Oceanicoccus sp. KOV_DT_Chl: one gene and its partner. The main gene of each other region encodes a partner of the protein of the gene in region 2 in a complex. Links are inferred from orthologs where the notes say so. Each region holds a gene or a part of one and is shown on either strand. Other genes may lie near its edges. The genes, in order: mfd and uvrA.

The links.
Region 1: the proteins of uvrA (region 2) and mfd are in contact, whole or in part, in a crystal structure (PDB 4DFC), measured with the Escherichia coli proteins. The link is inferred for Oceanicoccus sp. KOV_DT_Chl from one-to-one orthologs.

The regions. Positions count from the first base shown.
Region 1 is NZ_FQLF01000004.1:380,333-395,314, reverse strand. Bases 4,769-8,748 are described here. They hold mfd (transcription-repair coupling factor), read right to left. Parts: upstream 8,437-8,748; coding sequence 4,969-8,436; downstream 4,769-4,968. Other genes in these bases: UNITIG_RS17275 (CsiV family protein), read right to left, coding at 4,769-4,884. Outside these bases: UNITIG_RS17300 (hypothetical protein), read left to right, coding at 125-379; UNITIG_RS17290 (DUF6763 family protein), read right to left, coding at 1,353-1,673; UNITIG_RS17285 (mechanosensitive ion channel family protein), read left to right, coding at 1,996-3,093; UNITIG_RS17280 (S-methyl-5'-thioinosine phosphorylase), read left to right, coding at 3,177-3,884; more of UNITIG_RS17275, read right to left, coding at 3,904-4,768; UNITIG_RS17260 (Na(+)-translocating NADH-quinone reductase subunit A), read left to right, coding at 10,640-11,974; UNITIG_RS17255 (NADH:ubiquinone reductase (Na(+)-transporting) subunit B), read left to right, coding at 11,977-13,191; UNITIG_RS17250 (Na(+)-translocating NADH-quinone reductase subunit C), read left to right, coding at 13,184-13,960; UNITIG_RS17245 (NADH:ubiquinone reductase (Na(+)-transporting) subunit D), read left to right, coding at 13,960-14,622; nqrE (NADH:ubiquinone reductase (Na(+)-transporting) subunit E), read left to right, coding at 14,622-14,982. UniProt on the Escherichia coli protein: Couples transcription and DNA repair by recognizing RNA polymerase (RNAP) stalled at DNA lesions. Mediates ATP-dependent release of RNAP and its truncated transcript from the DNA, and recruitment of nucleotide excision repair machinery to the damaged site.
Region 2 is NZ_FQLF01000005.1:771,430-785,768, reverse strand. The notes cover bases 14-3,350. They hold uvrA (excinuclease ABC subunit UvrA), read right to left. Parts: upstream 3,037-3,350; coding sequence 214-3,036; downstream 14-213. Other genes in these bases: ssb (single-stranded DNA-binding protein), read left to right, coding at 3,303-3,350; UNITIG_RS20895 (D-2-hydroxyacid dehydrogenase), read right to left, coding at 14-192. In the rest of the region: more of UNITIG_RS20895, read right to left, coding at 1-13; more of ssb, read left to right, coding at 3,351-3,779; UNITIG_RS20880 (sugar nucleotide-binding protein), read left to right, coding at 3,842-4,600; UNITIG_RS23190 (hypothetical protein), read left to right, coding at 4,600-4,737; moaB (molybdenum cofactor biosynthesis protein B), read left to right, coding at 4,730-5,266; gephyrin-like molybdotransferase Glp, read left to right, coding at 5,273-6,271; UNITIG_RS24720 (hypothetical protein), read left to right, coding at 6,337-6,504; fabB (beta-ketoacyl-ACP synthase I), read right to left, coding at 6,579-7,796; fabA (bifunctional 3-hydroxydecanoyl-ACP dehydratase/trans-2-decenoyl-ACP isomerase), read right to left, coding at 7,884-8,408; UNITIG_RS20855 (mannose-1-phosphate guanylyltransferase/mannose-6-phosphate isomerase), read left to right, coding at 8,707-10,116; UTP--glucose-1-phosphate uridylyltransferase GalU, read left to right, coding at 10,168-10,995; UNITIG_RS20845 (phosphomannomutase), read left to right, coding at 11,016-12,374; Vi polysaccharide biosynthesis UDP-N-acetylglucosamine C-6 dehydrogenase TviB, read right to left, coding at 12,467-13,744. UniProt on the Escherichia coli protein: The UvrABC repair system catalyzes the recognition and processing of DNA lesions. UvrA is an ATPase and a DNA-binding protein. A damage recognition complex composed of 2 UvrA and 2 UvrB subunits scans DNA for abnormalities.

The DNA of each region.
Region 1 (14,982 bases), on a different replicon or contig from region 2:
GCTGCATGCTGATATCTGCCTGAATCGTTAATATTACTCAATATTGACTGAGTTTATTCACTAGTATTGCTGGCAGCTGTTAGAATATCCGCTATTAGTTTTACACGTTGTAACAGGAATATCAGTGTCGTCATCATTTTTAGAAATTATTGAGCTCCCTAGCGGAGAAATTGTATTAAAGCGATCTGACGAAGATGGCAGTGAGCCATTGGTGAATATTCGTTTTTCTGATGAATCAAAGGCGTATATGGGGGATGCAGGGCTGGATGTCGCTAAAGTGATGATCCAGGCAGGAATTCAAGCTGCCGCGCATATTACTGAAGAAACATTAGAGGATGATGCTATTGTTGAAGAAGAAATAACCCATACCTTGCATTGAATTTGAAGGTTCGGCTGTTCGCAATGATCGTGCTCCAGGCAATAAAAAAGCCCCTACGGGGCTTTTTTATTGCCTGGAGTAATTTTACTGTCGCCTTACTACGCCAACGCTTAGGCCTTCAATGGCAAAATCCTGATGGCGTAGATCCACTTCGATTGGTTGGTAATCCTGATTTTCCGGTAGCAGCAGGATTTGATGTTTGCTGCGTGTGGTCTTTAAACGCTTTACGGTCACTTCATCATCAATTCGAGCGACAATAATTTCGCCATTATTCGCTGTGGACGTTTTGTGCACGGCCAATAGGTCATCATCAAAAATGCCAATATCGATCATGCTGTCACCACTGACTCGAAGAAAATAATCCGCGCGGGGACTAAAGAAAGAGGGGGGCATTTCACAATAGTCTTCAATATGTTCTTGCGCCAGGATAGGGCTGCCAGCGGCAACTCGGCCAACGATTGGAATGCCTGCGTGCTCGTCATCGGGAATGCGTATGCCTCTTGATGCACCGGAATCATTTCGATTGCGCCTTTGCGAGCCAATGCCTTTAGGTGTTCTTCTGCGGCATTGGCAGATTTAAACCCTAGCTGACGGGCAATATCGGCGCGCGTTGGCGGGAAGCCAGTATCTTCGATATTACTTTTGATTAGGGCAAGTACTTCTGCTTGTCGGGGGGTAAGCTTGGTCATCATGAATTCCCTTGGTCTGTGTCATCGCTTGAAGCTAGCTAGTGCGATCTGTTTTTATATACAGTTCTGTGATTATATACAGTAAAGGGTGTGCTGCAAGTTTTTTGTACAGTTTATATCTTTGGTAGCGGATTAATTTACGGGCCGGGAATGCGGGAAGGGTGCGTTGTACGCTGCTACTTGAGAAAAATGGGTAAGGGTGATTGCCATTAAGAGGTGAGATGGCTAGCACTGTGCGCTGGTCAGCAGCGCCTGGATTGATGCATTATTTAGGTGCGGGTCTATTAGAAATCGTCGTACATACCATTAACGATGTCTGTTTCGATCATTTCCAGTGGTCCGCTCCAGTCTTCCGGATAAAAAGTATCATCGGCGTTGGCGTAATCTTCGCTGCTGAGCTCATAAGCATTGCGCCAATCTTCGGGTTCTTCGACTTCTTCCAATAGCATTTCACGCCAGCTATCAAAGTCAAATTCCGTGATAGCACCATCGATAAATTGGGTTTCAATCGTTTGTGCGCTGTCGTCAACTGCAACCACTTCGAACATTAAACCTTGCTGAATTTCTCTATACCAATTACCGATTTGTGGAATAGTGCTCTTCATTACAACGCCCCTATTTATTAATCGCTTAAGTTCAAAATAACACGTAAAAACCTGCTGTCCAGCCTCGTAGTTTTAATTGTTATTAAGTCGTATTAGTGATCGATATTTTTTACTGTTATGAAATATTCCAGCGTTTCAATAGCTTATGATTTGTAAAATTGCAGTCCATGTTTTATAAAGGGTTTTTTATAGGGTTTTAATATAAGAATTGGGTTGTTCGAGATAAATTTGTATAACTTATGGCTTGTTCAGTTCAAAATGAGTGTAATTCATGGCGCCTATCGACAGAGGGTGACCAATTAGCATTTTAGAGAAGCGTAATATGAGTGAGTCGTTGGCAGGTCAAACGTATTTTGGCGTTGATATATCCGCTTATCCCTGGTTGTGGGAGGTTTTTAGTCTGGTTTTGGCAACCCTGCTTGCTCATTATCTGCTGGGGTTGGCTTTTAAGAAGTTAGACGTTCAACTTAATAAGACCCACAACCTGTGGGACGATGCTTTGCTCGAAGCGGCCAAAAAGCCTGCAGGATTTATGGTGTGGTTATTCGGTTTTAGTTTGGTCGCTCAGGTGTTGATCGACAGCTCTGATGCCGTTGTGTTTCAGATGTTCGGCAATGTTCGCTCTTTGTTAGTGGTGGCATTATTAGCGTGGTTTTTAATTCGGGTAATTTACCAGGTTGAAAGGCGTTTAATCTCCTCTGAATACGATGAACCGGTGGATGAAACCACGGTACTTGCACTGGGGAAATTAGTGCGCGCTGCTGTAGTCATTACATCTGCATTGGTGATACTGCAAACCATGGGTTACAGCGTATCAGGTGTCCTCGCCTTTGGTGGGGTAGGCGGTATCGCCGTTGGTTTTGCTGCCAAGGATTTACTGGCCAACTTTTTTGGTGGGTTAATGGTCTATCTTGATCGGCCGTTTGCGGTTGGTGATTGGGTGCGTTCTCCGGATAAGGAAATTGAGGGCACGGTCGAACATATTGGCTGGCGTCAGACCAGAATCAGAACCTTTGATAAGCGGCCCTTGTATGTGCCGAATTCAGTATTTAGTCATATTTCTGTTGAAAACCCTTCGCGTATGCATAATCGCCGTATTTATGAAAAGATCGGTGTGCGCTATGACGATGCCAGCAAAGTAAAAGCCATTGTTGCCGATGTTAAAACGTTATTAGAACAGCATGAAGATATTGATCATGAGCAAACCTTGATCGTAAATTTTAATAGCTTCGCCCCCTCTTCATTGGAGTTCTTTATTTACACTTTTACCAAGACAACCAATTGGGTGGAGTACCACCAAGTAAAACAGCGGGTGTTGTTAGAAATACTGGATATCATCTTTCATCACGAAGCTGATGTGGCCTATCCAACAACAACTCTAAAAGTACCAGATGCTATCCATTTAGCTTCCTCTCAATAGTCAGCCTGGATGAAAGCGATTGTGGCGCAATATAATCGTGTGCCGTTGGGATTAAATTACAGTTGAATGAAAGGTTAATCTGAATGTTGGCGATTATTGGTGGTACCGGTCTTAACGACTTTCAACAGGGCGCAACCGTAGGCGAGCGGCTTACCCCTTATGGCGAAACGTCTGCAGCCATTATTCAAACCCAGCTAAATGGTCGTGATGTAGTTTTTCTTGCGCGTCACGGTAGTCCGCATCGAATTCCGCCACATAAAGTCAATTATCGAGCCAACCTGTGGGCGTTAAAGCAGTTAGGGGTGGATAGGGTGCTTGCGGTTAATGCGGTGGGTGGTATTCATCCATCGATGCCTGCGGGAGCCATAGTTATTCCGGATCAGCTTGTGGATTACAGTTACGACCGTGAGCATACTTTTTTTGATGGTGTTGCCATTGGTGATCAAGCGGCTGCGCTGGAGCATGTGGACTTTAGTTACCCTTATTCAGCGTCATTGCGTCAGGCATTGCTATCTGCAGCTGAACATATTGGTTTGGCGGTAAGCGATAAAGCGGTTTATGCGGTCACCCAGGGCCCGCGCCTGGAAACAGCCGCGGAAATTAATCGCCTGGAGCGAGATGGTTGCGATATTGTCGGGATGACAGCAATGCCGGAGGCGGTGTTGGCCAGAGAGTTAGGTATCGATTATGCCAGTATTTGTCTGGTGGTTAATCCTGCCGCTGGACGCAGTTCAACCCTAATCACTATGGATGATATTCATCGGGTGATAGCGTCAGGCATGGGCAGGTAAGGGCGCTGTTGGCAGCGGTTTAATTTTGCTGCTCGCTGATATTGGTAGTGGGTAGCGGCGTTTCTGCTGATAAGGGTTTTTCGTAGGGTGTAATTCGCACCAGTAAACCCATTAGTGGGTGATCGATATAATGCAGCTCTTGGCTACGCATGCGACGTTCCTGACGCAGCGTAATAGTTTCTGCTACTGAAAACAGATTACCGGCGGTATCGATAAAGGGATTATCAAAGCTAAAGGTTTGATCGCTAAATAAATTATTTTGCGCGCTATTGAGAAATGGGTCGCCCGAGGGCGTTAGCGAAGACGTAACGGCTTTGGATGTTATTGGTATCGGCGGTAATACAGGCCAAGGGGTTTTATCCAAACCGGCATTGCTGACAAAGTTGCTCAGCCATAAATCAGTACTAATATGCAGATAGCGTTCCAGGCCAATGCTAAGGGAGCCTTCCAGTTCAAAGTGATTATCATATTGATCGCCGCCACGTATTAAAATACTTTCTGCTGTGTCACGTTCACGAATGGGTTGTCGCCAGGCCGCATGAAATAGCTGACGAATATTGCGCTGGGCTGCCAGCCGCTTAGCAATAGTTTGAAAGGTCATTTCCTCTTTAGCTAGCAGAGTAAAAGGCTGTTCCTCCAGTTCGACCGTCATCACCGGTAAAACTGTCGACTCACTATCATTTAAGAGCTGTTTGTTGTTGTCGACCACAGGCTCGTTTGCTGGCACGTCGCTTTCAGTGATAGTTGCATCTGCTGGCGTAGTATCTTCACTGAAGGTCCTATCAAAAACAGACACCATAGGCGGTATTGGTTCATTAATGATGACCTGATTGGCAGTGGCTTGTTTAAGTTGCAGAATACGCTGCGGGTATTTTAGCCCAAGCTCCTGTGGCCATAGTTCTTGCTGGCTGTTGTCCCGTTGATACGCAAAGATCAGCACCTCAATCTGATACCACTTGGGGATGTCGACTTCCACAGATGGCTGTGCCTGTATGCTCAAGGCATTACCGAGAAACGAGATTACCAAAACTATGTAGGATATTGTTTTCATGGGCTAAGTGTAATGTACTCTGGTTATCACAGGCTAGTTTTGCGACTGAATTAGTGGGTCAACCGGCGTCAGCTTGTTGATTAAGTCCTCAACAAAACTAAAGCGTAGTTCTCTATCTTCCAGGGCTTCACTAAATTTCAAGGCGGTAGCGCCGGCCAGTTGATAGGTTTTTGATTGTGTTTGTACCAGCTTTACCAGCGCAATGGGTTCAACCTGGGTATTGTCGGCGAATTCTAACTTGCCGCCTGCGGCCGATGCTTCTACTTTCTTGATCCCGATCTGCTGTGCTTGCAGTTTAATTTGTGTGGCGCGAAACAAATTTTTCACCGGGTCCGGTAACAAGCCGAAGCGGTCGATCATTTCAACTTGTAGCTCACGTAAATCGTTGTTGTTTTCAGCGCTGGCGATGCGCTTATAAAGAATCAGCCGTGTGTGTACATCGGGTAAGTAGTCGTCGGGGATTAGCGCGGGTAAGCGCAGGTTAACTTCACTACTGGTATCAAATGATTGTTCCAGATCGATCGTTTTACCTTGTTTGATTGCGTTAACTGCGCGTTCGAGCATTTCCATATAGAGGGTAAAGCCGATGCTATGAATTTGCCCGCTTTGGTCATCGCCTAATAGTTCTCCCGCACCACGTATTTCCAGGTCGTGAGTAGCCAGGGTGAATCCCGAGCCTAAATCTTCCGCCTGACTGATGGCCTCCAGGCGTTTTTCCGCATCACGAGTCATGTTCTTTACGCCGGGTGTAAGCAGGTAGGCATAGGCTTGATGGTGAGAGCGGCCGACGCGTCCACGCAATTGGTGTAATTGCGCTAAGCCAAATTTATCAGCGCGGTCGATAATGATGGTGTTGGCGCTAGGGATATCGATACCGGTTTCAATGATGGTGGTACATAACAATAGGTTAAAACGTTTGTGATAAAAATCCGACATCACTTGCTCAAGTTGCCGCTCCGGCATTTGCCCGTGACCGATGCCAATACGTAATTCGGGTATTAACGCTTTTAGTTCCCGAGCAGACTGCTCGATAGTTTTAACCTCATTGTGCAGGTAATACACCTGACCGCCGCGCAATATTTCTCGCAGTATGGCTTCTTTTATTACACCATTATCCCACTCTCGAACAAAGGTTTTGACCGAGAGTCGTCTGGCCGGTGGGGTGGCAATAATGGATAAGTCGCGCATTCCCGACATTGCCATGTTTAGCGTTCTGGGGATAGGTGTTGCGGTTAAGGTGAGAATGTCGACTTCGGCGCGCAGGGACTTTAGCTGTTCTTTTTGGCGTACTCCGAAGCGGTGCTCTTCATCGATAATTAATAAGCCGAGATCATGGTACTTTACATCTTTTTGCAGCAGTTTGTGGGTGCCGATTAAAATATCTACTTTACCGCTGGCCACTTTAGCAAGTATTTGCTCCTGTTCTTTGACTGACCGAAAGCGGGATAGCACATCAATAGTTACCGGCCAGTCAGCAAATCGATCCTTAAAGGATTCATAGTGCTGCTGAGCCAGTAATGTTGTGGGTACTAAAATAGCGACTTGTTTGCTGTTGTGTGCGGCAACAAATGCCGCGCGCATGGCAACTTCCGTTTTACCAAAACCCACATCGCCACAGACCAGGCGATCCGTTGCTGTTGTGTTTTGCATGTCTGCCAGTACTGCAGTGATAGCTGTTTCTTGATCCGGCGTTTCTTCAAAGGGAAAGCCCGCGGCAAACTTTTGATAGGCTTGCTCGGGAACCACCAGTTTTTGCCCGGGTCTGGCGGCCCTGCGTGCATAGATATCCAGTAGCTCGGCGGCTACATCGCGTATTTTTTCTGCGGCTTTACGTTTGGCTTTTTGCCACTTGTCGCTTCCCAAGCGATGCAGTGGTGCCATCTCTTCATCGGCGCCACTATAGCGACTGATTAAATGGAGTGAGGCGACGGGGACGTACAATTTTGCGCCGTCTGCATATTCCAGTGTCAGGAATTCAGTCTCTTCACCGTCAATGCCAATACTTTGTAAACCGCGATAGCGTCCAACGCCGTGGTCAATATGTACAACTGGAGCGCCCAATCGTAATTCGGTGAGGTTTTTGATGACTGCATCGCTGTTGTCCTGCATTTTGCGACGGCGACGACTTTGCATCACACGCTGGCCAAATAGCTGTGGCTCAGCAATCAGTAAAATATTATCGAGCTTTAAGCCTGACTCTAATGGCCCTACGGTAATACCTAGCATTTCATCACTGGCTATAAACTGCTGCCAGCTATTAAACAGAGCTGGTTTGATATTGTGCCGCTGTAAAAGCTCCAGCAACGATTCTCTTCTGCCGGCACTTTCGGCACAAAATAAGATGCGAGCGTCAGCATTTGCTATCAAACTTTCCAGTTCGATTAACGGATTTTCTGCTTGTGCGTTAATGCTTAGGAACGGCGGCGGCTGGCTATCAAAATTGTAATTGCCAGCTTTGGCTTCCAGTGCATCGCGATGTAAAATAATTCGTGGATATTGTTTGAGCGCAGCAAATAGTTGCTCGGTTGCAATAAATAATTGGCTGGGATTTAACAGTGGTCGTTGTGGATCAATATTGCGATCTTCAAAACGTTGATGCAGGTCGCGCCAGAATTGATCAGCAGCAGCTTCCAACCCTTCGGTGCAGGTCACCATCGTGGTAGCGGGTAAATAATCAAATAAGGTGCTGGTTTGTTGAAAAAATAAGGGCAAATAATATTCGATACCCGCTGGCGCAATACCCTCGCTGACATCCTGATAAATCGGGCAGCGCCGGTGATCGACATCAAACTGTTGATGCCATTGATCACGAAAGCGTTTGATACCGGCTTCATCCAATGGGAATTCTTTGCCGGGCAGCAGGCTGATTTGTTGTACTTGTTCGACGGTGCGTTGGGTTTCGGGGTCAAAGGTGCGTAGCGTATCTATTTCATCATCAAGTAAATCAATCCGGAAAGGGTGCGGACTCCCCATAGGAAAAATATCCATGATCGAACCGCGCAGGGCAAACTCACCGTGTTCATAAACTGTATTCACACAGCGGTAGCCGTTGGCTTCCAGTTGCAGACGCATGCTGTCGATATTAAATTGCTGGCCGACATTAATGGCCAAGCTATGGGCATGCAAATAATCACTAGGAAGCAGTCGATGCATCAAGGTTGAAATTGGAACAACCAGAATACCGTGTTCCAGTTGTGATAATCGATGTAAAGTGGTGAGTCGCTCAGAAATAATATCCTGATGCGGTGAGAAATTATCGTAAGGCAGTGTTTCCCAGTCAGGGAAATGAAGAATATCCAGGTCACTCGCAAAAAATGCCAATTCCTGTTCCAGTCTGAGTGCGCTGGCGGTGTCGTTACAAATGACCAGCGTGAGTTGCCTGGATGATTGCGCCTGATTGGCAATGGCCAAGCTCGGAGCACTGCCGTAGAGACTCCCCCAGCGATGACGATCGCTGCCAGTAGTTGCAGGAAGAGGGGAGAGCAAAGCAAGCTTGGTCATAGTATTACTTAGTGATTAACGATGTATTTAAAAGCCGGCTATAGGCCGACAAAAATAGGCGGCGCTATTGTAGCTTGCCAAGGGGGCTTTTACACCGGCATTGTGCGACTGCTTTTTAGGAAACGTGTCAGGATCTTGGGTGCAGCTCATTTTTTACGGCAATTTGCCCGTAATTGGTTGACCAGTAGTTGAACTTGGCTCGGTGAATGAACATAATACGCCCCTTTTTTGCTGGCTCGTTTTTCGGGGTCGGGACTAAAGAAGTGGTTAGATATTTGGCCGAATAAGATGTCCTTAAGAACATTAAATACATCCAACATAAATACACCAACATAGGTATACGACAGTGAGTACTGATAGCAGCAACCGTAAACGCCCTGATGATTACTTTGAAGACTGGAAAGAGCGCGAAGCGCTAGCCGAAGGAATGATTCCATTAGTTGGTAAGTTGTATCGTGGCAGGGTTAAAACCTATATCTATGGTCAAAATCTAGTCAATCTATCGGTTTTGGAAATCATGCAGGCGCACCGCGCGGTCCGGGTGGTTGAGGGCAATGAACTTTCAGAGTTTGAAACATTTCCAGTGATTAAAGCCTTGTCAGACCTCAACTTGGGGATTGCTCATATTGACGCTGGCCGTATAGCGGTAATGTATGAAGAGGGCCCTAGAGAGCAAGGTATCAGTGTTGAGGATTTCGTTAAATCACAGGTTAAAGAATTAATTGACGATAAAACCCCGGCGCGACCATCACAAGATGTTGTGCTGTATGGTTTTGGTCGTATTGGCCGGTTGATGGCCAGATTGCTGATTGAGAAAACTGGTGGCGGCGATAATCTGCGTTTAAAGGCTATCGTTGTACGTCGTGGTGGTGCCGCTAATGATTTGGTTAAGCGCGCCAGTTTACTGCGTCGCGATTCTATCCATGGCCCTTTCAAAGGCACCATTCGTGTTGATGAAGAGCGCAGTTCATTTGTTGCTAACGGCAATGAAGTCAAAGTCATTTATGCCGGCTCCCCGAGGAAGTGGATTACACCGAATACGGTATTAACAATGCCATCGTGATTGATAACACCGGTATGTTTAAAGATGCGGCGGGCTTGTCGCGGCATCTTCGTCCTGGTGTTTCGAAAGTTATTCTGACCGCGCCTGGGAGCGATATCCCTAATATTGTGCATGGCATTAATAACAGCGATATCCGCCCTGAAGATCGCATTATTTCTGCAGCGAGTTGTACGACTAATGCTATTGCCCCACCCTTAAAAGCCATGAACGATAAGTTTGGCATTGTCTCCGGGCACATCGAAACTGTTCACGCCTATACCAATGACCAAAACCTGATTGATAATTACCATAAGGCAGATCGCCGTGGTCGTTCAGCGCCATTGAATATGGTTATTACTTCAACGGGTGCTGCCAAAGCGGTAGCTAAAGTGTTGCCCGTTATGAAGGGGAAGTTAACAGGCAACGCGATTCGTGTACCTACGCCGAATGTGTCTATGGCGATTTTGAAATTAACACTGGAGAAATCTACTACCGTAGAAGAGGTTAATGATTATATGCGGCAGGTGGCGCTGCATTCGCCATTGCGTAAGCAGATTGATTTTTCCAATTCACCAGAGGTGGTTTCCAGTGATTTTGTGGGTTCGCGCCATGCCTGTATTTATGACTCGGAAGCAACAGTAGTAAATGGTAATCAGGTAATTATGTATTGCTGGTACGACAATGAGTTTGGCTATAGCTGTCAGGTCCATCGCGTATTGGAGCAAATGGCGGGTGTTGATTACCGGGTCTATCCGAAAGAGCCCTGAGTATTTACGCGTTCAGTTAGCGTTAATAAAAAACCGTCTCAAGGCGGTTTTTTTACACCCTGAGAATCCCCTTGGTAGCTATGAAGCTGAGACTGGCCGTTATTTTTAAATATAGTTGTCCCAAGATTGCCGGGGCATTCACTTTATTGAATTAAATCTCTTACAAATCAAACAAATGCGGCCACTACCTATGGTATTTACAGGCCTCACTCTTTATACTTGCGCCATTTTTTTGATGGGCTAAATTCTTTAGCAATAAATCCGCCGGTAGCCGCAGCTTTTATGGTCTATCCTAGAGAGGCAGCTTGCGGGAAAGGATCAATTTAAGTGCTTTTTAGTGCTAAATTTGCCCATTAAAGCCGATTTTTTAACTTTCAACATTTCAGGCATATCTATGATTAAGATAAATCGTGGTTTGGACTTGCCTATCTCCGGTACACCTGTGCAGGTTATTAGTGACGGCGTGAAAGCGCGATCAGTTGCTGTAATCGGCTTTGACTATGTTGGTATGAAGCCAACTATGGAAGTGCAGGTCGGGGATAAGGTCAAGACTGGTCAGGTCATTTTCACCGATAAGAAAACCGAAGGGGTTAAATATACGGCCCCGGCCAGTGGCACCATTGCCGCCATTAACCGCGGTGATAAGCGTGTTTTGCAATCGGTGGTTATTGATATTGAGGGTGATGCGTCAGAAATATTTGCCACTGTCAGTGATGTTACCCAGCTGAGTCGTGAGCAAATCGTTACCACGCTGGTTGATTCAGGGCAGTGGACTGCCTTCCGCACCCGCCCGTATAGTCGAGTACCCGCACCTGCAAGCACGCCCAACGCTATTTTTGTAGCCGCCATTGATACTCACCCGTTGGCAGCTGATCCCGCCGTTATTATTGCCGAACAGGCGACTGCTTTTGCCGATGGTTTAACGGTATTGAGTAAATTAACCGATGGCAAAGTCTTTGTTGCTAAAGCACCAGGTGCGGCGATAGAGACTGGCAGTGCCCCAGTTGTTACTGAAGAATTTGCGGGGGCACATCCGGCTGGCTTGGTTGGTACGCACATGCATTTTCTTGCGCCAGTGAGTACCAGAAAAGTCGCCTGGAGTATCGCCTATCAAGATGTCATCGCCATTGGCAAACTATTTGTTGAAGGTAAATTATATACAGACCGTGTTATTTCATTGGCAGGCCCACAAGTTGAGCGTCCCGAATTAGTGAGAACACGACTGGGTGCGAACTTGGATGAGTTGACTGCGGGTAAGATGAAGGTTGGCAGCAACCGTATTATTTCCGGTTCAGTTTTAGGCGGTCGCACCGCTTCTGGCTCAGTGGCTTATCTCGGTCGTTATCACCAGCAAGTAACGGTATTGCTCGAGGGCAGTGAGCGCGAATTTATGGGCTGGATGTCACCTGGCCGCGAAAAGCATTCTGTATTGGGTATTTACATTTCCCAATTAACTAAAAGTAAATTGATGGACTTTACGACGACTACCAATGGTAGTGAGCGGGCGATGGTGCCAGTGGGTAATTATGAGAAAGTTATGCCGCTGGATATTTTGCCAACCCAATTACTGCGATCGTTAATAGTGGGTGATACCCAGATGGCTCAGGATCTGGGCTGTCTTGAATTAGATGAAGAAGACTTGGCCCTTTGTAGCTATGTCTGTGCAGGTAAGTATGAGTATGGTCCAATACTCCGCGATAACCTGACTCGTATAGAGAAGGAGGGTTAATCATGGCGGTAAAGTTCCCGGCACTGCGCAAATTTCTTGATGATATTGAACCGCATTTTCATAAGGGCGGTAAATACGAAAGTTGGTTCGCGCTGTATGAAGCAGCAGATACCATATTCTATTCTCCTGGTAGTACCACCAAAACATCTGCGCATGTTCGCGATGGTGTAGATCTTAAGCGGATCATGATTACCGTGTGGTTGTGTACTTTCCCCGCTATGTTTTTTGGTATGTGGAATGTGGGGTTCCAGGCTAATACCATTCATGCGGCCACTGAGTTAGCAATGAACGATGATTGGCGAAGCGGTCTAATCATGGCCTTCGCTGGTAATGACGTAAATAGTATCTGGGATAATTTCTGGTACGGTTTTTGGTATTTCATTCCTGTTTATCTAACGACTTTTATTGTTGGTGGTTTTTGGGAAGTGTTATTCGCGATGAAGCGTGGCCACGAAGTAAACGAAGGTTTTTTCGTAACCTCGATTTTATTTGCACTGGCGTGTCCGCCTTCCATCCCGCTGTGGATGGTGGCGCTGGGTATCAGTTTTGGTGTGGTAATAGGTAAAGAAGTGTTCGGGGGTACAGGTAAGAACTTCCTCAATCCTGCTCTTACCGGTCGCGCCTTTTTGTTCTTCGCTTATCCGGCAGCAATGTCAGGTGATGCAGTTTGGACGGCGGTTGATGGTCACACAGGGGCAACCGCGTTATCCGTTGCTGCCAGTGGTGGTGTTGATGCACTGGAAGCTGCGTTTAGCTGGAATTCAACCTTCTTTGGAACGATTCCAGGCTCGATGGGTGAAACCTCAACGCTGGCGATCTTCATCGGTTTAGCCGGTTTGATGATTACCAGAATAGCTTCCTGGCGTATTGTGCTGGGTGTTTTTGCTGGCATGTTTGCATTGACCACTTTATTTAACATGCTGGGTTCAGACACAAACCCGATGTTTGCTATGCCCTGGTACTGGCACTTAACGGTTGGTGGATTTGCTTTCGGCATGGTGTTTATGGCGACAGACCCCGTGTCTGCCTCTATGACTAACACCGGGAAATATTGGTTTGGTGCGTTGATAGGCATAATGGTGGTGTTAATCCGAGTGGTTAATCCTGCCTTTCCTGAAGGCATGATGTTGGCCATTCTGTTCGCCAACTTGTTCGCACCTTTGATCGACCACTTTGTGGTGCAAGCTAACATTAAACGGAGGCTCGCCCGTGGCTAATAAAGAAACGACTTCAAGGACCATTATTGTCGCCTTGGTGTTATGTATAGTGTGTTCGTTGGTAGTTGCCAGTGCTGCTGTCTTGCTGAAAGATCGACAGCAAGCTAATAAGAAGTTGGACCGTTACAGCAATATTCTGGCAGCGGCTGGCTTGTTGCAGTCTGGTCAGGATGTTGAAGCACAATTCAATGAATTGGTTACCGCAAAAGTAGTCGATCTGGATAAAGGTGTTTATACCGATGAGGTGGATGCCGCTAGTTTTGATCAACTGCGCTCAGCCAAAGAAGCTGATTTATCCGCAAGATTAACCGCTGAAGATGATCTGGCAAAAATTTCACGCCGTGAAAAATATGCACTTGTCTATTTGGTAGAAACGGATGGTGAATTAACTAAAATTATTTTGCCTGTTCGTGGTTATGGCTTGTGGTCGACGTTACATGGCTTTTTGGCTTTGGAAAACGATGGCAATACCATTGCCGGTTTAGGCTTTTCCGAGCACGGTGAAACACCTGGGCTAGGTGGTGAAGTCGATAACCCAAAATGGAAATCGCTCTGGCCGGGAAAAAAAGTGTATCAGGACGGAGATGTTGAAATCGAACTGATAAAAGGCTCAGTAGCCCCCGATGCAGCTGGTGCAGATTACCAGGTAGACGGATTAGCCGGTGCAACGTTAACCAGTCGTGGTGTCACCAATCTGGTGCAGTTCTGGATGGGTGATAAAGGCTTCAAGAAATTCCTTACTAATTTACGATCAGGGGAGGCAGGATAATGTCTAAAGTGAAGGACTCTCTAATCGATCCTATTTTCAAGAACAACCCCATAGCCTTGCAGGTGCTGGGTATCTGTTCAGCACTGGCAGTCACATCCAGTTTGAAAGTAACATTGGTTATGGCTTTGTCTGTGACCGTGGTAACGGGTTGCTCTAACTTTTGTATTTCATTGATACGCAATCAGATTCCAGGAAGTATCCGTATTATTGTACAGATGGTTATTATTGCCTCGCTGGTTATTGTTGTGGATCAGGTACTCAAAGCCTATTTTTACGAGATCAGTAAGCAGCTATCGGTATTTGTTGGTTTGATTATCACTAACTGTATTGTTATGGGGCGTGCTGAAGCCTTTGCGATGAAAAATACGCCGATCCCCAGCTTTTTTGATGGTGTCGGTAACGGCTTGGGTTACAGTACCATTTTGATAGCGATCGCGATTGTCCGTGAATTATTTGGTTCCGGTAAATTGTTCGGTATCGAAATTCTACCGCTTGTGAACGATGGCGGCTGGTATGTGCCTAATGGCATGTTGTTGTTGCCGCCCAGCGCATTTTTCCTGATTGGTTTGTTTATCTGGGCTTTGCGCGCATGGAAAACAGAACAGGTAGAAGAGCCTGAATTTAAAATCACAGCGAATACTCGCGCGAAGGAGGCTGTGTAATGGAACATTTTTTAAGTTTGTTTGTGCGCTCTGTCTTTATCGACAATATGGCGCTCAGCTTTTTCCTGGGTATGTGTACCTTATTAGCTCTCTCCAAGAAAATGAACGCGGCGATAGGTTTAGGTATTGCTGTAATCGTAGTGCTGGCCATCACCGTACCGGTTAACTACCTTATCTACACCTATCTATTAAAAGAGGGTGCATTGGTCTGGTTAAGTGCGGATTTTGCAGCGGTTGATTTAAGCTTTTTAGGCCTGCTTAGTTATATAGGTGTTATCGCGGCTCTGGTACAAATGCTGGAGATGTTTCTGGATAAATTTGTACCGGCACTTTATAACGCGCTGGGTGTGTTTCTGCCAT
Region 2 (14,339 bases):
CACCACAATGTGATTAGGTTTTTGCCAGCGTGGGTGTTCGCGACTGGCGGTGTTATGTTCTTGCAGTCGCAATGTCGCAATCATTTGCTGTGCTGCTGCTGACGGTTTAGTTAGATCTGAATCGGGGTTTGATGCTAAGCAAAGGTGCATGCTTAGCAGCAGTACCAGTGTGAGGCAGAAGCGTAAAAACATAGCTAACTCCAAAAAAATCGGTTATTTAAGCATAGGCTTTAAAAAGCGTCCGGTGTGTGATTGTTTGTTTTTGGCGATTTGCTCGGGCGTGCCGGTGGCAATAATCTGGCCGCCGCCACTACCACCTTCGGGGCCAAGATCGACAACCCAGTCTGCAGTTTTAATCACATCCAGATTATGTTCGATAACGACAATGGTGTTGCCGTGATCGCGTAGGCGATGTAAAACATTCAGTAATTGTTGTATATCATGAAAGTGTAAACCGGTGGTAGGTTCATCCAAAATATACAGTGTTTTACCTGTGTCGCGTTTGGAAAGCTCTTTGGATAATTTTACTCGCTGCGCTTCACCGCCGGATAAAGTAGTAGCAGCTTGGCCTAGACGAATATAAGACAGACCGACATCCATCAGCGTCTGCAGTTTTTTTGCAATTGAAGGAATATTTTCAAAAAAACTGTTGGCATCTTCGATAGTCATATCCAGTACTTCGTGGATGCTTTTGCCTTTATAGCGTATCTCCAGTGTTTCACGATTGTAGCGCTTGCCTTTACAGATATCACAGGGTACATAAATGTCAGGTAAAAAGTGCATTTCAACCTTGGTGACACCATCGCCCTGACAGGCTTCGCAGCGGCCACCCTTAACATTAAAGCTAAAGCGACCGGGTTTGTAACCGCGCGAACGTGCTTCGTGGGTGCCTGCAAACAATTCACGCACCGGGGTAAAAATACCAGTGTAGGTAGCGGGATTTGAGCGCGGTGTGCGACCGATAGGGCTTTGATCAATGTCGATGCATTTATCGACTAACTCAAGGCCGCTTATGTCCTCATAGGGTGAGGGCGTTAAAGTGGAGGCGCCATTTAATTCAGTAGCGGCTAGTGGATATAGAGTGCCGTTAATGAGTGTGGATTTTCCTGAGCCGGACACACCGGTAATGCAGGTCATTATTCCCAGCGGAATTTTGAGCGTCACGTTTTGCAAATTATTGCCGGTGGCGCCGCTGAGAACCAATTGTTTTTCAGTATCGAAAGCCGTGCGATTGGCGGGTATGGGGATAGACTTTTTCCCCGATAAATACTGCCCGGTTAAAGAGTCTTTAGACTTAATAATATCTTGATAGCTGCCCTCTGCGACCACCCGGCCACCGTGAATGCCGGCACCTGGGCCGATATCAATAATGTGGTCAGCTAAGCGGATAGCTTCTTCATCGTGTTCCACCACAATAACAGTGTTGCCAAGATCACGTAAATGATTAAGGGTTTTGAGTAAACGTTCGTTGTCGCGTTGATGCAAACCGATCGAGGGTTCATCAAGTATATACATCACGCCAACCAAGCCTGCGCCAATCTGGCTGGCTAAACGGATACGCTGGGCTTCGCCGCCGGAAAGAGTTTCTGCGCTGCGGTTAAGTGTCAGGTAATTTAATCCCACGTCGACTAAAAAGGTAAAGCGGTCGCGTAATTCTTTTAATATTTTTTCAGCGATCTTTCCCTTGCTGCCAGTGAGTTTTAATTTTTCAAAATAGTGCAGGGCCTCGCCAACAGGCATAGCGACGATAGAAGGGAGGTCCCGATTTTTTATAAATACATGCCGTGCCTCGCGCTTCAGGCGTGTACCTACACAGTCGGGACAGGGCTGTGTGCTTAAAAATTTAGCCAGGTCCTCGCGTACCATTTGTGAGTCAGTATCACGATAGCGTCGCTCCATATTAGGCATAATGCCTTCAAATTTATGGGTGCGCTGAAAAACATCGCCACGATCATTAACATAGCTGAAGTTTATTTTTTCATTTCCGGACCCCTGCAAAATTATTTTCTGATGCTTTTTACTGAGCTTGTTGAACGGTTTGTCGATTTCGAATTGGTAGTGCTCAGCGAGTGACTTCAGCATATGAAAATAATAGACGCTGCGTCTATCCCAACCACGAATAGCGCCTTCGGCTAAACTGGATTCAGGGTGTAGTACTACTCGGGATTGATCAAAAAAAGATTTTACTCCTAAACCATCACAGCCTTCACAAGCACCTGCGGGGTTGTTAAAAGAAAATAGGCGAGGCTCTAGTTCGCTTATGCTGTAGCCGCACGTAGGACAGGCAAACAACGCAGAAAACACGATGTCACCGTGTTCGCCATCCATATAGCTAATGGTCGCGGTGCCGCTAGTTAATTCGATGGCGGTTTCAAAGGATTCAGCCAAGCGCAGTTTTAAATCTTCTCTGACTTTAAATCGATCGATTACAACTTCAATAGAATGTTTTTTATTTTTTTCCAATTCCGGAACATCGTCCAGATCCACCACTGTGCCGTTGATGCGCGCCCTGACAAAACCGTTAGCGCGCAATTGTTCAAATACATGCAAATGCTCACCTTTGCGTTCTTTCACAATCGGCGCTAGCAGCATGAGTTTGCTGCCTTCGGGTAATGCCATTACTGCATCGACCATTTGACTAATGGTTTGGGCTTCCAGTTTGATGCCGTGGTCAGGGCAGCGGGGTTCGCCGACACGGGCATAGAGCAGGCGTAAATAATCGTAAATTTCAGTGATTGTGCCAACGGTGGAGCGAGGGTTGTGGGAGGTGGATTTTTGCTCAATAGATATTGCCGGTGATAAGCCCTCGATGTGGTCAATATCAGGCTTTTCCATCATCGACAAAAATTGGCGTGCATAGGTGGATAGCGATTCTACATAACGACGCTGCCCTTCGGCATACAAGGTATCGAATGCCAGCGAAGATTTTCCGGAGCCGGATAGGCCGGTAATGACTACCAGCTTGTCTCGAGGGATATCGAGGTCTATGTTTTTAAGGTTGTGGGTGCGTGCACCCCTGACCAGAATGGTATCCATTTATGTGTTCCTAATTACAGCTGTAGGCAATGCCGCCCCTGCAACGGGCGCAGCGAAACAGAGTATTATAATTGGCTGAGCGGACAGTAGGCAAAGTGCTTGTCATTTATTTTCTTACGTTAATACTGCCTAAGTGGTTTATTGGTCGTAGGTTTGATTGTAAGCGTTGGTGAAAGTACTTTGTCGGCTAGCCTTGTTTGGGTTCACGCGGTATAGTTCAGTCACTTAGCTGTAACTAAAATATTGTATGAACTCTGGAGATCACCATGGCCCGCGGCGTGAATAAAGTCATCTTAATTGGCAACCTGGGGAATGACCCCGAACAAAAGTCCATGCCCAATGGCAATGCGGTTACCAATATTACGGTGGCGACATCAGAAAGCTGGAAAGACAAGCAGACCGGGCAGCAGCAAGAGCGAACCGAGTGGCATAGAGTGGTGTTTTTCAATCGTTTGGCGGAAATTGCTGGTCAGTATTTGAGCAAGGGGTCCAAGGTTTATTTAGAGGGTTCTTTACGGACTCGTAAGTGGCAGGATCAGAGCGGTAATGACCGTTATACGACTGAAATTGTCGCCAATGAAATGCAAATGCTGGATAGTCGTGGTGCCGGGCAGCAAGCTGGCGGTTACCAGAGTGAAGGTTATTCAGCACCTCAACAGCAGGCACCTCAACAAGCCCGCAGCAAGCGCCCCAGCAGTCACGTCAACAGCCCCGCCCCAGCAAGCCGCAGCACCGGCCGGTAATTTTGATGACTTTGACGACGATATCCCGTTTTAGGCCCAATCAACTACGCGGTGCCGAATAAGTGAAAGTTCTTATCATTGCTCTGGATGGCCAGATACGCGATGCGTTGGAGGCTCAGCTGGCTATTCGTCAGCGCCCTTTTCTATCAGTGGGCGCTGAGTGGCTTAACTCCGATACTAGTGAGCAAATAAAACCACAGTTGAATATTCCCGCTGATATTGGTGTAGTGGTGAATGCGTTAAGCCTTGAGAGTTTGCAGCAGCAGGCCTCCGAGAGTTTGATCGATTCTTTGGCTATGTTGGCGCAGGCCTGCGACCGTGCTGTCATTCCTGTAATTTCTTTGTCTACTAGTCAAGTATTTGATGGCATCGATGGAGGGCGTAACCGTGAAAAGGATGAAGTGGTGCCCGCTAGTCGGGAGGGTGCACTACTGGCGCGGATGGAAGAGTTACTCCGGGGCAGTTGCTCCCGTCATATCATTCTACGAACTGGCCCTTTGTTTAGTAGTAGGGAAGATAATTTATTGACGACTTTGTTGGATAGATTTAAGGCGCAGGAAAGCCTTACTTTATCCAGTACTGGTAAAAGTTGCCCGTTGCATGCCAAGGATTTAGCCCGAGTTATTTCGGGGTTAATTGATCAGCTGAGTTGCGGTTGTAATGCATGGGGAACCTACCATTATTGCAGTTCAGATCCGGTGAGCAGCTATCAATTTGCTGAAACAGTGTTGGCTGTGGTTTCGCAATATACGCAAGCTAATGAGCAGTTATTACAGCTTGAATCAGTCGATACTGCTGATACTGACTGGCCTAGGCCTTGATGAATTGTGATAAAATTCGTAATACCTTTGGTATAAAACAATTACCCTGGCGTGCGTTTGTGGTGCCCACGGTGAAAAAAATATTTGAAAATAAAACGGTGGATAGCCATGTCGGCAAGGATACAGTGAATGAGTAGTGTGAGTAGTGACAGGCAAATGTTGAATGTTGCCGTGCTTACCGTTTCCGATACGCGTTCAGAGGCGAATGATACATCGGGGCAGTTTTTGGTTGATAGTTTGCTGCAGGAAGGTCATCACTTAGCCGATAAAACAATCGTTATAGATGATGTTTATTTGATTAGAGCCGTGGTATCGAAGTGGATTGCTGATACTCAGGTGCAGGCAATTCTGATCACAGGCGGTACCGGTTTCACCGGGAGGGATTCCACACCGGAAGCTGTCAGTGTGTTGTTTGATAAAACAATTGATGGCTTTGGCGAGTTATTTCGCTTTCTGTCCTATGACGAGATTGGCACATCCACGGTGCAATCTCGAGCTATTGCTGGTCTGGCTAATGAAACGGTCATTTTTTGTATGCCGGGCTCCACCAGCGCGTGTCAAACAGCGTGGGGGAAAATTATTCGCGAACAGTTGGATAGCAGTCATCGTCCCTGTAATTTTGTTGGGGTGTTAAAAACCCGTGCTGAACAACAAACGCAAGGCTAGTTTTGAATGACTACTTCGCCGTTAATGCCAGTTGAAGAAGCGCTCACTAAAATCATTGCGTCGGCGCAGCCGCTAGCAGAGTTTGAATCAGTATCGCTATTGTTGGCATTGGGTAGGGTGTTGGCTGAAGATCAGCGTTCAACTATTGATGTGCCTCCTTGTGATAACAGTGCAATGGACGGTTACGCCTTTTGTTTTAAAGATATCGCTGCCAGTGGCACCGCACGAAATAGCAGTAATGAGAGCCGTGAGTTGGTGGTGAGTCAGCGCATTGCTGCCGGAGCGATTGGTAAACCGTTAAAAGCAGGCACAGCAGCACGTATTTTTACCGGTGCGGCAATTCCTGAAGGTGCGGACACAGTAGTCATGCAGGAGGATACCAACGCTTTTGGCGAAGCGATCCGCATTATCGACACTGTTAAATTTGGACAGCATGTGCGGCCCAAAGGGCAAGATATACGTGCTGGTGGCTTGGTGATGGCTAAAGGTCGGCGCTTACAGCCGCAGGATATAGGCTTGCTGGCCTCCATTGGTATGACTTCGGTTAAGGTGTATCGTCAATTAAAAGTGGCTGTGTTATCGACTGGTGATGAGTTGGTGGAGCCGGGGCAAACTTTAGCTGAAGGTCAGATCTATAACTCTAATCGCTATACGTTGACGGCATTATTAACCGCGATGGGTTGTGAGGTGCTGGATGGCGGCATTGTTGCAGATGATTTCGAGCGTACTTGCCAGCAGTTAAAACAGTTATCCAGTCAGGCCGATGTGATTATTTCATCCGGCGGAGTGTCGGTGGGTGAAGAGGATCATGTAAAAGCCGCAGTAGAATCCCTAGGTGAATTGGCTTTGTGGAAACTTAATATCAAGCCCGGTAAGCCGTTGGCATTTGGGACGGTAAATGGCACGCCATTTTTTGGCCTGCCGGGTAACCCATCTTCGGTGTTTGTTACTTTTTGTTTACTAGCTAAGCCTTACCTGTTGGCGGCTATGGGCAGGCTGAAGTAACGCCTGCATATGCCAATGCCGAAGCGGGTTTTGAATGGAATCGAGCGGGTGGGCGTCAGGAGTATTTGCGGGCGAATGTTAAGGACGGTGTTGCGCAATTGTATTCAAACCAAAGTTCAGGGGTGCTGGCATCAGTTAGCTGGGCCAATGCGCTGGTGGTGTTGCCACCGCAAATGACTATTGCTAAAGGTGATGTGGTGCAAGTAATTATGTTAAGTGACTTGGTGACCTGAACGATTAGCGGTTGGCACAAAAAAAGCCCGTTTTTGCGGGCTTTTTTTAATGATGACTGCCAGGGCTGGTCTTATCAGTTATCAAATTTTTGAAATACCAAGCTGGCGTTGGTGCCGCCGAAACCGAAGCTATTGGACATTGCCCGGGTAATGGTTACATTATCCTGCCGCTCGCGCACGATGTTAAGTGATGCTGCTTCAGGATCGAGGTTTTCGATATTGGCTGAAGCGCAGACAAAATTGTTTTCCATCATCAATAAAGAATAAATTGCCTCCTGTACACCAGTGGCGCCCAAGGAGTGGCCGCTTAGTGATTTGGTCGAGCTGATCATCGGTGAGTTGTCGCCAAAGGCCTGGACGATAGCTTTAAGCTCCTGAATGTCACCGGCTGGGGTAGATGTGCCGTGAGAATTGATGTAATCCAAGGGGCCATCCACGGTGGCCAACGCTTGCGCCATGCAGCGAACGGCACCTTCGCCACTAGGGGCGACCATGTCGTAACCATCTGAAGTGGCGCCATAGCCGACCACTTCGGCATAAATTTTGGCGCCGCGCGCTTTGGCATGTTCCAGTTCTTCCAATACCACCATGCCGCCGCCACCGGAAATCACAAAACCATCGCGGTCGGCATCATAGGCGCGGGAGGCTTTTTCGGGAGTGTCATTGTATTTTGTTGATAGTGCACCCATCGCATCGAAAAGGCAGCTTAAAGTCCAGTGTTCTTCTTCTCCGCCGCCAGCAAATACAACGTCTTGCTTGCCTAATTGGATTTGCTCCATGGCGTTACCAATACAGTGAGCACTGGTAGCACATGCTGAAGAGATTGAATAATTAACGCCTTTAATTTTAAAGGGAGTGGCTAGACAGGCTGATACCGTGCTGCCCATAGTTTGAGTGACGCGGTAGGGGCCAACACGCTTGATGCCGCGCTCGCGTAAAATATCGGCTGACTCGATAAGATTGGCTGAAGATGCACCGCCAGATCCTGCGATAATGCCAGTACGGGGATTGGATATTTGCTCCTCAGATAATCCCGAGTCGTTCACAGCTTGCTGCATGGCGATATAGGCATAGGCTGCCGCATCACCCATAAAGCGCAATTGCTTGCGGTCAATATGCTCCTTGAAGTCAATATCAATAGTGCCGGCAATATGGCTGCGCATGCCTCTTTCTTTATAGTCTTCACGATATCGAATACCGGATTTACCATGCTTTAAGGAATCAAGCACAGCAGGGATATCGTTGCCGATGCAGGAAACAATGCCAAGACCAGTGATAACAACGCGCTTCATGTAATACCTCGTAATGTCCAGACCATTCGCAGGGTGGTGGTGGCCGACTTAATGTTAAATCTTTGCAGACGGTTTTGCCGTGCTATTTTAGAAGTTCATATTATCAGGTTGAAACAATCCAACCCGAAGATCCTTTGCGGTATAGATGGTGCGACCATCGACCGATACTGTGCCATCAGCGATTCCCATCACCAGTTTGCGTTCTATGACGCGCTTTAGATCAAGTTGGTAAGTGACTTTGCTGGCCGTAGGTAAAATCTGGCCGGTAAACTTAACTTCGCCAGAACCTAAAGCCCGCCCCATACCTTCGTTACCGCGCCAGCTTAAAAAGAAGCCGACTAGCTGCCACATTGCATCCAGCCCTAAGCAGCCAGGCATTACCGGGTCGCCTTTGAAGTGGCAATCAAAAAACCACAGTGATGGATTGATATCTAGCTCGGCAATTATTTCACCTTTACCGTTGGCGCCACCTTCACTGGAAATATGGGTTATTCTGTCCATCATCAACATATTGTTGCTCGGTAATCGAGCAAAGCCGTCACCGAGTAGGGTGCCATTGCCTGAGGCAATTAAATCTTCTTTGGTGAATGAGTGTTTGTCGTGGGCTGACATAAAGGCGTCCAGTAGATAGAAAAATTACCCTGCTGAGGGCGAAAAGCCGACATTGTAATCGATGGCAGCGTCGCAAGCCAATAATTGCCACTATTAAGGTGTTGATTGTACTGGGAATATTGTTGTTCATATTATAGGATTGCAGCAGTATCACAGAATAATAAATTATCTGAAGCGATTTTATATAGGTAAAAAAGTGTTGATTTAATTGTGTGGTAGCACCTGCCTGTCAATATCTGACTTATGCAAGACTGCTATCGCCACTAAATTATCGAGCTGAACCAATAAGGAAAAATAAATGTTAATACCTGTTGTCCTTTCGGGCGGAGTTGGCAGCCGTTTGTGGCCGTTATCGCGAGAATTGAATCCCAAGCAGTTTCTGCCTTTAGCTGGTGATTTGAGTATGTTAGCGGAAACCCTGCAACGGTCGGCAGGCTTGGAGGCCGTCGACCCCATAGTGGTTTGTAACCAGGAACACCGGTTTTTGGTGGCTGAAGAATTGCGTTCAGCAAAATGTCAGGCAAATGCGATTATTCTTGAACCGGTTGGCCGTAATACAGCTCCGGCAGTAGCTGCAGCTGCATTACAGGCATTGAAACAGGATGCCGAAGCAGTGCTGTTGGTGATGCCTGCGGATCATATTGTGAAAGATGTTGCCGCATTTGCTGCAGCGGTTGAGGCGGGCTTGGTGCAGGCTAAGCAGGGTAGCCTAGTGACTTTTGGTATTGTGCCTGCATCGCCTGAGACAGGCTATGGCTATATACGTCGGGGCGATCAGCTGGTAGAGGGATGTTATCCATTGGCTGAATTTGTCGAGAAGCCGTCTGCCGATGTTGCCCAGCAATACGTGACTAGTGGTGATTATTTTTGGAATAGCGGCATGTTTTTGCTGAGTGCTCAAAGCTATCTTGATGAGTTGAAGCAGTTTGCACCAGAGATGTTATTGGCAGTGCAGACCGCATTTGATCAAGGGGAGAATGACCTCGACTTTATCCGTTTGGAGGCCGCAGCGTTTGAAGCTTGCCCAAGTGATTCCATTGATTATGCTGTGATGGAACATACTAAAAAAGGGATGGTAGTACCGCTTTCCTGTGGTTGGAGTGATGTGGGCGCATGGTCCAGTCTGTGGGATGTAGCGGAAAAAGATGCATCCGGCAATGTGGCAAAAGGCGATACTATTTTACACAACACAGGTAATAGTTATATTCATAGTAACTCCCGCTTAGTGACTACTGTTGGGGTAGATAATATAGTGGTCGTTGAGACTGCAGATGCTGTACTGGTCGCAGACAAGGATCAAGTGCAGGATGTTAAAGCGATTGTTAATACGCTCAAAGCGCAGCAGCGTGATGAAGTTAACTCACATACCAAGGTGTATCGTCCCTGGGGTTCTTATGAATCACTGGCGATGTCAGAGCGTTTTCAAGTTAAGCGAATTATTGTTACTCCCGGCCAAAAATTGTCGTTACAGCTTCATCACCATCGCGCGGAACATTGGATTGTAGTGAGTGGTACCGCGGTGGTTACTTGTGGAGAAAAGGAATTTATATTGTCTGAGGATCAGTCAACGTATATTCCGCTTGGAACAAAGCATCGCTTAGCCAACACTGGTGTTATTCCTTTGGAGTTGATTGAAGTACAAAGTGGCAGTTACTTGGGGGAGGATGATATTGTGCGCTTTGAAGATGTTTATGGCCGCAGTAAATAGAAATTTTATAGACTTGAATTAAATTAATTAACCAATGAGTGGTAAGTCTCAATGATAAAAAAATGTTTATTCCCCGTTGCCGGTTACGGTACTCGATTTTTACCCGCAACCAAGTCTATGCCTAAAGAGATGTTGCCAGTAGTGAATAAACCGCTGGTGCAATATGGCGTTGAGGAAGCTATTGCTGCTGGTATGAATCAAATGGCGTTTGTAACAGGGAGAGGTAAGCGCGCAATTACTGATCACTTTGATATTAGTTATGAGTTGGAGCATCAAATCTCCGGCACGGCGAAGGAAACTTATTTAACTAGTATTCGCGGCGTGCTAGATCAGGCGACTTTTACTATGACCCGCCAGCGTGAAATGAAAGGTTTGGGCCATGCAATCTTGACTGGCGAAACGCTAATCGGTAATGAGCCTTTTGGTGTAGTGCTATCGGATGATTTATGTCTTAATGATGGCGATAGTGTGTTAGCGCAAATGGTCAAGCTATATAAGCAGTTTCGTTGCAGTATTGTGGCAATTCAGGAAGTACCCAAAGATCAAACTGAAAAATACGGTGTTATCGCTGGTGAGGCATTAAAAGATGGTTTGTATCGGGTGGACGATATGGTGGAAAAACCCAAACCTGATGAAGCACCATCAAATTTGGCCATTATTGGTCGCTATATTTTAACGCCTGATATTTTTGATATTTTACGGGATACTCCGCCGGGCAAGGGTGGGGAAGTGCAATTGACCGACGCACTGCTAACGCAGGCTAAGAATGGCTGCGTTATGGCCTATAAATTCGAAGGCAAACGTTTTGATTGCGGTAGCGTCGATGGTTTTGTGGATGCGACTAATTTTGTTTATAAAAATATTTACAAAGCCCAATAACTTTTTAAAGAGTCGTATTGATGTCAAAAGAATTAACTTGTTTTAAAGCCTATGATATCCGAGGCCGGGTCCCGGATGAACTCAATGTAGATATCGCTTATGCGATTGGTCGCGCTTATGCGGCGGTTGTCTCGCCCAAAAAAGTAGTAGTTGGTCATGATATCCGGCTTTCAAGTGAGGACATAAAAGCGGCATTAAGTCGTGGGTTAATGGATGCCGGGGTTGATGTTTACGATATCGGCCAGTGTGGTACAGAAGAAATTTATTTCGCCACTTCGCACTTTGCAATGGATGGCGGCATCGCCGTAACTGCAAGCCACAATCCCAAAGATTATAATGGGATGAAGTTTGTACGTGAACAATCCAAGCCTATCAGTGGTGATACCGGGTTATTTGATATCAAGCGACTGGCTGAGGAAAATAATTTTCCGGAAACTGAGAACCCTGGAAAGATGCAGTCACTCGATCATGCTGAGGCCTATATCGAGCATTTACTAACTTATGTTGATGTGGCTGAGTTAAAACCATTAAAAGTTGTCGTGAATGCGGGCAATGGTGGTGCCGGTGCAGTTATTGATTTAATTGAGAAAAAACTGCCCTTTGAGTTTATTAAACTGCATCACCAACCGGATGGAAATTTTCCTAACGGCGTGCCCAACCCCTTGCTGCCAGAAAATCGTACGATCACTATCAATGCTGTTAAAGAACATGGTGCTGATTTGGGTATTGCCTGGGATGGTGATTTTGACCGTTGTTTTTTCTTTGATGAAAATGGCGATTTTATTGAGGGTTATTATGTGGTCGGCTTGTTGGCAGAAGCATTTTTGCTTGCAAGCAAGGGTGAAAAAGTTGTCCACGACCCGCGACTAACCTGGAATACGATTGATATTGTTGAGGCCAATGGCGGCTCTGCTGTGCAGAGTAAAACAGGGCATGCGTTTATCAAAGAGCGGATGCGGTTGGAGAATGCCGTTTACGGCGGTGAGATGAGTGCTCATCATTATTTTCGTGATTTTGCTTATTGTGATAGTGGCATGATTCCCTGGTTGTTAGTTACGCAATTAATTTCGAAACGCGGAGAGCCTTTGTCAACTATGGTTTTGAAGCGAATGGCTGCTTATCCTTGTAGTGGTGAGATTAATAGTACAATTGCGGATCCTGGTGCGGCAATCAAGCTGGCAGAGAGCCAGTTTGTTGATCAGGCGTTAAAAGTGGATCACACCGATGGTTTGAGTATGGAGTTCGAAGACTGGCGGTTTAATTTGCGGATGTCTAACACTGAGCCGGTGGTGAGATTGAATGTGGAAAGCAAAGGTAGCAGCGAACTGATGGAAGCGAAAACTAAAGTGTTGCTTGATTTATTGGCTAGCGTTAATTGAGTGTATTAGCTGCTTCGTCTTGATATCTATTTTCCAGACATTAAAAAAGGCACTTAGTGCCTTTTTTAATGTCTGGGAATAACTCTGGAAGCTTATAAGCGGCCGTCAACTGCGTCACTAGGGAAGGCGTATTTGATATCAAAAATAATGGACTCTGATTTGGCTAGCTGGCGAATATTCTCTATTCCCATTTGTTTGAATTCGTCATGTGCTACCGCAAGAATAATGGTGTCGTAGAAATCGGTTTGTGGTGTTTCTACTAGATCGACGTCGAATACTTGCTTGGCTTCTTCTGCAGATACCCATGGATCATGGATATGAACCTTGGCGTTACAGCTTTTTAATTCGTTAACTATATCCATTACCCGGGTGTTGCGTAAATCCGGGCAATTTTCTTTAAAAGCCAAACCCAGAATCAAAACGTTAGCGTCAACAATGTGGATGCGTTTTTGTGTCATCAGGCGCATCACTTCCGTGGCGACTAAATGCCCCATGCGATCATTAATACGCCGGCTGGCGGAAATAATCTGCGGGTGGTAGCCGGCTTGCTCGGCTTTGTGAACCAGATAATAGGGGTCGACACCAATGCAGTGGCCGCCTACCAGGCCTGGACGGAAAGGCAGAAAATTCCATTTAGTACCAGCCGCCTCCAGCACGTCCTCGGTATTAATATGCAGGCGATTAAAAATTAAGGCCAGCTCATTAATGAGTGCGATATTGACGTCCCGCTGAGTGTTTTCGATAACTTTGGACGCCTCGGCGACTTTAATGCTGCTGGCTTTGTGTGTGCCTACGGTCACTATTCGTTGGTAAAGTTGATCGACATAGTTAGCGGTTTCAGGGGTGGAGCCTGAAGTGACTTTGATGATATTAGTGACACGATGATTTTTGTCACCGGGGTTAATGCGTTCCGGGCTATAGCCAGCAAAAAAGTGCTGGTTGAAAGTAAGGCCGGACGTAGCCTCTATCACCGGGATGCAGGCTTCTTCCGTGCAGCCGGGATAAACAGTTGATTCATAGATAACAATATTGTTTTGTTGGATAACGGCGCCAACCAATTTGGATGCCGAGATAAGCGGGCTCAGGTCTGGTTGTTTGCTGTCATCGATGGGTGTCGGCACTGTAATGATATAAATATCACAATCAGCGATGTCTTCGGTTTGCCAGGAATATTGCAAGTGCGTCGCTTGGCTCAATTCTTCAGTAGATAGTTCGAGGGTGTTATCCAGACCCTGTTGTAGTTCTTTCACTCGCCTTTGATTGATATCGAAACCGACACAGGGCAGTTGCTTGCCGAACTCTGCGGCCAGAGGAAGGCCGACATAGCCGAGGCCGATAATGGCGATTTTGGGTTGATCCTTGAATGGCATTATTGCATGTGCTCCGTCAGTAATAAGGATGTTAGTTAGCCGATTGTGCCTTTATATAGTCCACTATAGCGTTGGCTGTAGCGGGGTTGTCTATTTTATCGCTGTTACAGGATAGTGCAGAATGAATTGTTGACGAGATTGATTTACCTAATTCCACCCCCCACTGGTCGAAAGCATTGATATTCCATAGGCAGCTTGCAGCGAAGACTTTGTGCTCATAAAGCGCAATCAGTGCGCCGACGGTGGACGGTGTGAGTTGCTGCATGCTGATCAGCGTTGAAGGTTTATTGCCGGGAATAGCTTTGTGTAGTGCTAATTGCTGTTCTTCTTCGCTAAGCCCGGCCAGAGGTTGTTTATCGGTGCCATCCATCAACGCTTGCGCTTGAGCAAGGCAGTTTGCCACCAGATGGCTGTGTTGCAGGCTATTGCTGCTGTGACTGGTCAGAGGCAAAATAAAATCAACGGGAATGAGTCGGGTGCCCTGGTGTAGAAGTTGATGGAAGGAGTGCTGGCCATTGGTGCCTGCGGCCCCCAAATAACCGGGCAGGTTTGATAGGGGAGTGTGGTGCCCTCACATGAAACATGCTTGCCATTA